Regions from separate parts of the Providencia stuartii genome, predicted to be linked through region 1. Evidence: predicted binding sites of a transcription regulator. Region 1 holds the regulator's gene; the other holds the start of a gene.
The links. Region 1 encodes Fur, which represses iron uptake genes when iron is present. Its sites were predicted from a motif close to ATAATAATGAGAACNACTATCAA; they were not measured.

Region 1 (3,733 bases):
TTGTCGGTACTATTGAGGAAAACATTCGTTTGAGTCACCCCCAAGCGAGCCATGAAGAGGTGATTGAAGCTGCCACTCTCGCCGGTGCCTATGATTTTATCATGTCACTACCCGATAATTTTAATTATCCTGTGTCTGAACGCGGGCTTAATCTATCAGGGGGACAACGTCAACGTATCGCACTCGCTAGAGCACTGTTAACAAAACCCGATATTCTGATCCTTGATGAAGCCACATCGGCGTTAGATTATGACTCAGAGGCCGCAATCATGAAGAATATGCCACTTATTACTAAAGGAAGGACAGTCATCAGTATCGCACATCGCTTAAACACGATTCAGTATGCCGATAGGATTTGTGTTATTCGCAATGGCGAAATTGCCGAAATCGATACCCACCCAAATTTACTACAGAAAAATGGCGTTTATGCCCATCTGTGGCGGCAGCAGACCCAGTAAATTGTGCTTAATTAGCACCAATAGAATCTAGATTGGTGCTTTTTCAAGCAAATCATTCTTTTTTTTACTATCAATAACTTTCGCTCCATATACGCTATGGTACAAGGGAGTCAGCTAGGGTATCATTGCGCGCTGGATTATTGGTACACGCCCTTTAGCATTAAAAAAATATGGCAAAAGAACAAACTGATCGCACTACCCTTGATTTGTTCGCTGAGGAACGCAGGCCTGGGCGACCTAAAACAAGTCCGCTATCGCGGGATGAACAATTAAGAATTAACAAACGAAACCAACTTAAGCGTGATAAGGTCAAAGGACTACGCCGCGTCGAATTAAAACTCAATGAAGATGCAGTGGCCATATTGAATCAATTGGCTGATGAAAAAAACATGAGCCGTAGTGAGCTAATAGAAGAAATGTTGATGTCACAACTAGCACTGGTCTACGAGCCTTCTGGTGAATGATTTCCTCTTCTAAATCACACAAATTCGACAGATTTATTCACGCTTTTTCGCCAAAATAGGGCCAAAATTCTCGTTATTTTAGTTCAAATTTAGCCCTATCTGGCTTGAACAAACCAGATTGGAAAAACAAGAGGTTATTCACTTTATGGCAGTCATAGGCATTTTCTTCGGTAGTGACACTGGTAATACAGAAAATATTGCCAAGATGATCCAAAAGAGATTAGGCAGTGAGAACGCGGAAGTTCATGATATTGCTAAATGCAGCAAAGAAGATATTGAAGCATTCGATATTCTACTTCTCGGTATCCCAACTTGGTATTACGGCGAAGCTCAATGTGATTGGGATGACTTTTTCCCAACCCTCGAAGAAATTGATTTTGATGGCAAACTTGTCGCGCTATTTGGCTGTGGTGACCAAGAAGACTACGCAGAATACTTCTGTGATGCAATGGGGACCATTCGCGATATTATTGAACCACGTGGCGCTGTCATTGTCGGTCATTGGCCTACAGATGGCTACCATTTTGAAGTGTCTAAAGGTATGGCAGATGATAATCACTTTATCGGCCTTGCTATTGATGAAGACCGCCAGCCTGAGCTGACTGAAGAACGCGTTGATGCATGGGTACAACAAATTTCAGAAGAGATGTCTCTAGCCGAAATTTTGGGCTAAGCTGACGATAGAAATAAAATGAAACTATTATAATAATGAGACAGAGCATGGTTTCTATTTTTTATTTCCATGCCTATAATTGTAAATCAGTTTCGATGACAACTGAGCTTATGTTAAAAATGTCTCATTATTGTTAAATTTATGATTTAAGATACAGGACAAACCCGCATGACAGACAACAACAAAGCATTGAAGAATGCTGGACTCAAAGTCACTCTTCCAAGATTAAAGATATTGGAAGTACTTCAGGAGCCTGAGTGCCATCACGTCAGTGCGGAAGATCTCTATAAAAAACTCATTGATATGGGCGAAGAGATCGGTCTGGCTACGGTATACCGCGTATTGAACCAATTTGATGATGCTGGCATTGTCACACGTCATAACTTTGAAGGCGGTAAATCCGTTTTTGAACTGACTCAACAGCACCACCACGATCATCTGATTTGTTTAGATTGTGGTAAAGTTATCGAATTCTCTGATAAATCCATTGAAGAACGTCAGACCAATATTGCTGCACGCCATGGTATTAAACTCTCTAACCACAGCTTGTACCTATATGGTCACTGTGCTGATGGCGATTGCCGCGAAAATGCGGATGCTCACGAAGCAAAAGAGTAATTTAATGGTTGAAAAACCATTAACATAATTCATAAAAAGGAACGTATTTAGCTCCTTATATATACTGATAAACCTCATGAATCACATGGGGTTTTCTTTTGTTTATCGCTAAATACTGACGCATGTCTTGCGTCAGCTTGCCTTATTTATCAAGAAAAACATCCTGAGTCATCATCTCTCCCATCCTTCTATTTTCCAATCATCGATCTCATGACAAAACAGACGTTAATCAAACAGTCGCATCATTATATTGTATCTATAAACTCAGCTAACTATAAATAGCTAACAGTTTACGATGAACCTGATGCTGCGATTGTCAGGGAAAGGTGTATTAGAAAAGATAAAGCACCTAAGTGCCAATGACGAGATTACTGAGTCTCCTCAAAATACATGTCGTCTGGATATAGAAAAAAGCGGTGTCTATTGAAGCTGAAAGCGTTAATTTCTTGGCAATCATCATCTATTAAACATACACGAGTACTGTAATAGGCGGTTAAACCTAGCATTTAAAAAGGTGGTACGCTCTGGCACCACCCTCATAGTCTCTCGTTATTTTTGCACCACCGTTTCTACACGACTTGTTCTTGTTCCAGCTGGGTTTTTGGCTCGTACTTTTACATTACCCTTAACCTTTGGAGGCTTTTGTGCTGAATACGTTTGCCAATGGTCGCTATCTGCTAAAGCATATTCAATCACTAAACCTGGATAACTGATATTGGCGAGTAAAAGGCCATTTTCAATTTTCGCACCAGGCACAGGGATACGATAAGCCACCCCTGCTCTATCTAGACGGGGTAACTCTTTCATACCAACGAGACTCGCAAAACGGCTCCAATCATCTGCCAGTTTTTGCTGTGAAACATAATTGGTTTTACCGCCGATATATTCACGACCTATTTGGTACTGATTTTCCCATTGCGCTTTATGCCATGCCCTTTCAGCTAAAGGCAGGATGCGAGGAAATAGCATGTATTCCGCCTTATCATCCGTCCTTACAGCTTCGCTCCATAGTTGTCCAGAAAGACCATAGACACCTGGCCATGGCTTATCACTTTTCGCACTAAATGAGTTACCATCCCTATCAACGGAAGTTTCCGCATTTTGTGGTAAATTATCAGGCGCAAAAGAAAAGATTTTTTGTTCGTCACTCGCTCGGGTCGCCCAGTAATAGCCACTTTCATTTGGATTGACTTCATAAGGCATATCTAAATACACATAGTCAGGGTTCGAAATGACCACTTGATAACCTTTATTAGCCCAATCATTCGCCGAATCGAATCCTCCCCAATACAGTGTATCCCAGAAGTTAACCCTGACATTATCCGTTGCAAAATCGTTTGCACTAGAAGCATCTTTCAAACCATCCTGCCAAGCTTGCATTGTTGTCACCCCTTTTTGCTGTAAACTTTCACTCACTTGTTTAGCAAAATGGCTGGAGAGATGATCAAAGTCACTCACATCACCTCGCTTGATCAATGCCTGACACGCTTCCGATTTCGCCCATGGCTTATCTTCTATTT
Region 2 (3,733 bases), 2.1 Mb from region 1:
TTTGTTTACTAAATTAAGCAGATTAGTGGATAAATAACCGCGTTGAATATGCACACTTTCATGTAGAAATAAGCATCATGAAAGTGTGAAAAATAGTTATAGGCTACGTTCAAACGCTTTTTTTAGGTCTTCAATTAAATCTTGAGGATGCTCAAGGCCAACATGAATACGGAACAATGTTCCTTCATTGAAATTGACATCATATTGGCGCATACCGAGTAAATCTTCTTTTTGATATCCGAGAATCAGTGATTCATAGCCACCCCACGAATAACCCATCTTAAAATGGTTAAGATGATTCAAAAAGCTCTCGAACTGTTCTTGAGATAAACGTGATTTTAATTGAAAAGAGAATAAGCCATTACTGCCATTAAAATCACGTACAAAAAAGGTGTGTCCAGGACAAGAAGGCAGAGCAGGATGGAAAACACGATCAACTTCTGGCTGTTGTTCTAGCCACTGAGCGATAGCGAGACCATTTGCCTCATGTTGTTTTAGCCGAGTGGCTAATGTATGTAAGCCCCGACCCGCCATATACACCGTATCAGGGTCAGCAGTTTGCCCGAGTAAATAGGAGTTTTCACGTAAGGTATCGATACAGCGTTCATTGGCAACCGCAACACCTAACATGCCATCAGAATGGCCATTGATGTATTTAGTGGCGGATTGTATTGAGATATCGATGCCTAACAAAAGCGGTTTCAGTAATACGCCAGCAGCCCAAGTATTATCAATCATAATAATAATATCCGATGATTTCTGGCGAACTGCGTTCACGATAGCGGGAAGATCATGGATTTCCATCGTAATAGAGCTTGGCGCTTCGAGAAAAACAATGCGTGTATTAGGGCGAATGAGTTCAGCGATATTCGCCCCGATCATAGGGTCGAAATAGTCTGTATCAACATTGAATTTAGTGAGTATCTTATCACAAAAGTTTTGTGTTGGATCATAAGCAGAACCCGTCACTAGTATGTGATCGCCTGAGGAGATAAAGGATAAGATCGCATTGTTGATCGCCGCGGCACCAGAAGGATACAACACGGCACCTGCACCACATTCTAGCTCAGTCATAGCTTCTTGGAAGGCAAAGTGAGTTTGTGTGCCTCGACGACCATAGAAAAGCACCGATTTTGCCCTATTGCGCGTCGCGTGCTGCTTTTCTTCAAGTGTATTGAAGATGACGGAGGAAGTACGCTGAATAATAGGGTTAACCCCTTTTTGCGTATAAGTCGGATTTCTGCCTAGATGCACGAGTTGTGTTTCAGGTCTAATCTTTGCCATATTGAGTCCTTTAACTTGTACTGAGCGATAGGAAACTAAAAAGATTCATTGAACTTAAATGATTTTGTTGAAGATGTACAAGCGTAAAGACTGAATCGGATTTTTTTTCATGTCAGTGCGTAATAGTCTTGTTCTTATTAAGGGCTTTTTTGTGAAAGGACAAAGAATACGAAAAAAATATTGAATAGTAATGATAATTACTATCAATTCGCGCTGTGTTTGATATTATCTGCACCGTCTTTTGAAAAAAGAGAACAATTGGGCGAGTGAATTTCGCTTTTATAGGTTAGTCGGTGAGCGTGAAATCATCGGCACGAATTTATTAATAGAACACAGAAAAAGAGAGTATAAGGCCAACTGATGCGTAAACTAACAGCTTCTATTCTATTGGCGATAGGCCTGATGGGAACAGCAAGTGCTGAAACCACACCAGCAACAACCCCAACGTCTGCCCAAACGACACCAGCCGCTGCGGCGCCTGCGACAACGAATCCATCGTCTTCAACGCCAGCAAATAATGCACCGGAAACACAAAATCCAGCTACGGCAGAAAATACAACAACACCGACCGTGAGTGAAAGTGTTGAAATTACTACGGATAACCAAGGTGGTTTTGATAAAGACTTATCAGTTTGGGGAATGTACCAAAACGCCGATAATGTTGTGAAAACCGTTATGATTGGTTTGGTATTAGCGTCAGTTATCACATGGGCGTTATTCTTTTCCAAAGGAATAGAACTGCTGGCGGCACGTCGTCGTTTAAAAGCTGAAGTAAAACAGTTAAGAGAAGTGAAATCTTTAGATGAAGCAATGAGTGTTGCTAAAGACTTTAAGTCGAACAGCGTAACACTTTTCCTGCTTAAGCAAGCGGTTCTAGAAAGAACATTGTCAGCTCAAAGCACGGATCTCGCTGGAATTAAGGAGCGCACAGGGTTCCGCCTTGAGCGTTCTATTGCGGCGGTTAGCCGCCATATGGGACGCGGGAATGGTTATTTAGCAACAATAGGGGCCATCTCACCCTTTGTTGGACTGTTTGGTACTGTTTGGGGGATCATGAACAGCTTCATTGGTATCGCTCACTCACAAACTACTAACCTCGCTGTTGTTGCTCCAGGGATTGCAGAAGCACTATTAGCGACAGCAATCGGTTTGATCGCCGCAATTCCAGCGGTTGTTATTTATAACATTTTCGCCAGAATGATTAATAACTACCGTGGCCAAGTTGGTGATGTAGCTGCCCAAGCTGCTCTACTCTTAGGCCGCGATCTGGATCTGGCAAATAGCAAAGCAAGGTAACGATTATGGCAATGCGTTTAGGTGACGAACAAGACGATAGTGGTGAAATGCACGAGATTAACGTAACACCATTTATTGATGTTATGTTAGTCCTGCTGATTATCTTCATGGTTGCTGCACCACTAGCAACAGTAGATATCAAAGTTGACTTGCCTGCTTCGACAGCGAAACCGCAACCGCGCCCAGAGAAACCGGTATTCCTCACGGTAAAAGCGGATAGCCAACTATTTATTGGTGACCAAGCTGTTAGCAAAGAGCAGTTAGCATCATCACTTGATATCGCAACGAATGCGAATAAAGAAACCACGATCTTCTTCCAAGCGGATAAAAGTGTTGATTATGAAACGATGATGGATGTGATGAATGCATTACGTCAGTCAGGGTATCTGAAAATTGGTTTAGTTGGGATGGAAGCCGCATCTCCTAAATAATCAATGAGTAGGCATCCTTCAAAATGCAATGAACTGAGATTGCTAACAAAGCGGGAAAACGTGATTTTCCCGCTTTGTGCTATCAAGCGAACACCATAAACTGATTTTCATTATGCGTAATGGTCATTTTTGACGTGCTGCTTGCATCTGACAGGGTTATTAACCCGCTGGCAGCGCTATCAGTATGATGTTTTTATCATATCAGCTATCACATGACGGTTAAGCTTAAAGCTCACAACGAGTCCTTATCCAACATCACGATACTCACCCACCGCTTTTTATCTTAGCAACTACCAACCCTATTTACCTACCGTATAAGAAATAAGGTGAAGGAGGAATGGTAATAAGGCTCTGTTAGAGCCTTATTTATACACTGGATAGTTAATTCGTTGCCTCATGTAAATGAGCAATAATGAGATCCGCAATTTTTGGATTGAGTAGAGGGGGCGTTTCATGACCCATACCCTCAATAATGACTAGTTTTGCATTAGCAATATTATTAGCAATATCTTGGCCAGCAGCTAACGGAAATAGCGGATCAATAGAGCCATGAATAACTAAAGTTGGTGTGTCAATGTGCTGAATATAAGGTCGCAGATCGCCAGTTACAGCAACTGCGACAATTTGGCGTTTAGTGCCTTCAGGTGAATAGTTGCGTTTCAGAGCCTGTAGCAAATAGTCACGGTAATAGTTTTCATCGAATGGGCAGATCGAGGAACTGA

Region 2: exbB (tonB-system energizer ExbB) is a predicted target of Fur. The motif match lies at 1,469-1,491, and genes of this name have one in related genera.

What each region holds. Positions count from the first base shown of each region.
Region 1 covers NZ_CP119546.1:3,139,747-3,143,479, forward strand. Annotated here, with positions in the region: gene P2E05_RS13965 (type I secretion system permease/ATPase) at 1-458, shown strand, start outside; gene ybfE (LexA regulated protein) at 629-922, shown strand; gene fldA (flavodoxin FldA) at 1,068-1,595, shown strand; gene fur (ferric iron uptake transcriptional regulator) at 1,764-2,213, shown strand; gene P2E05_RS13985 (beta-N-acetylhexosaminidase) at 2,763-3,733, opposite strand, start outside.
Region 2 covers NZ_CP119546.1:826,829-830,561, forward strand. Annotated here, with positions in the region: gene metC (cystathionine beta-lyase) at 97-1,284, opposite strand; gene exbB (tonB-system energizer ExbB) at 1,645-2,580, shown strand; gene exbD (TonB system transport protein ExbD) at 2,586-3,011, shown strand; gene P2E05_RS03540 (alpha/beta fold hydrolase) at 3,393-3,733, opposite strand, start outside.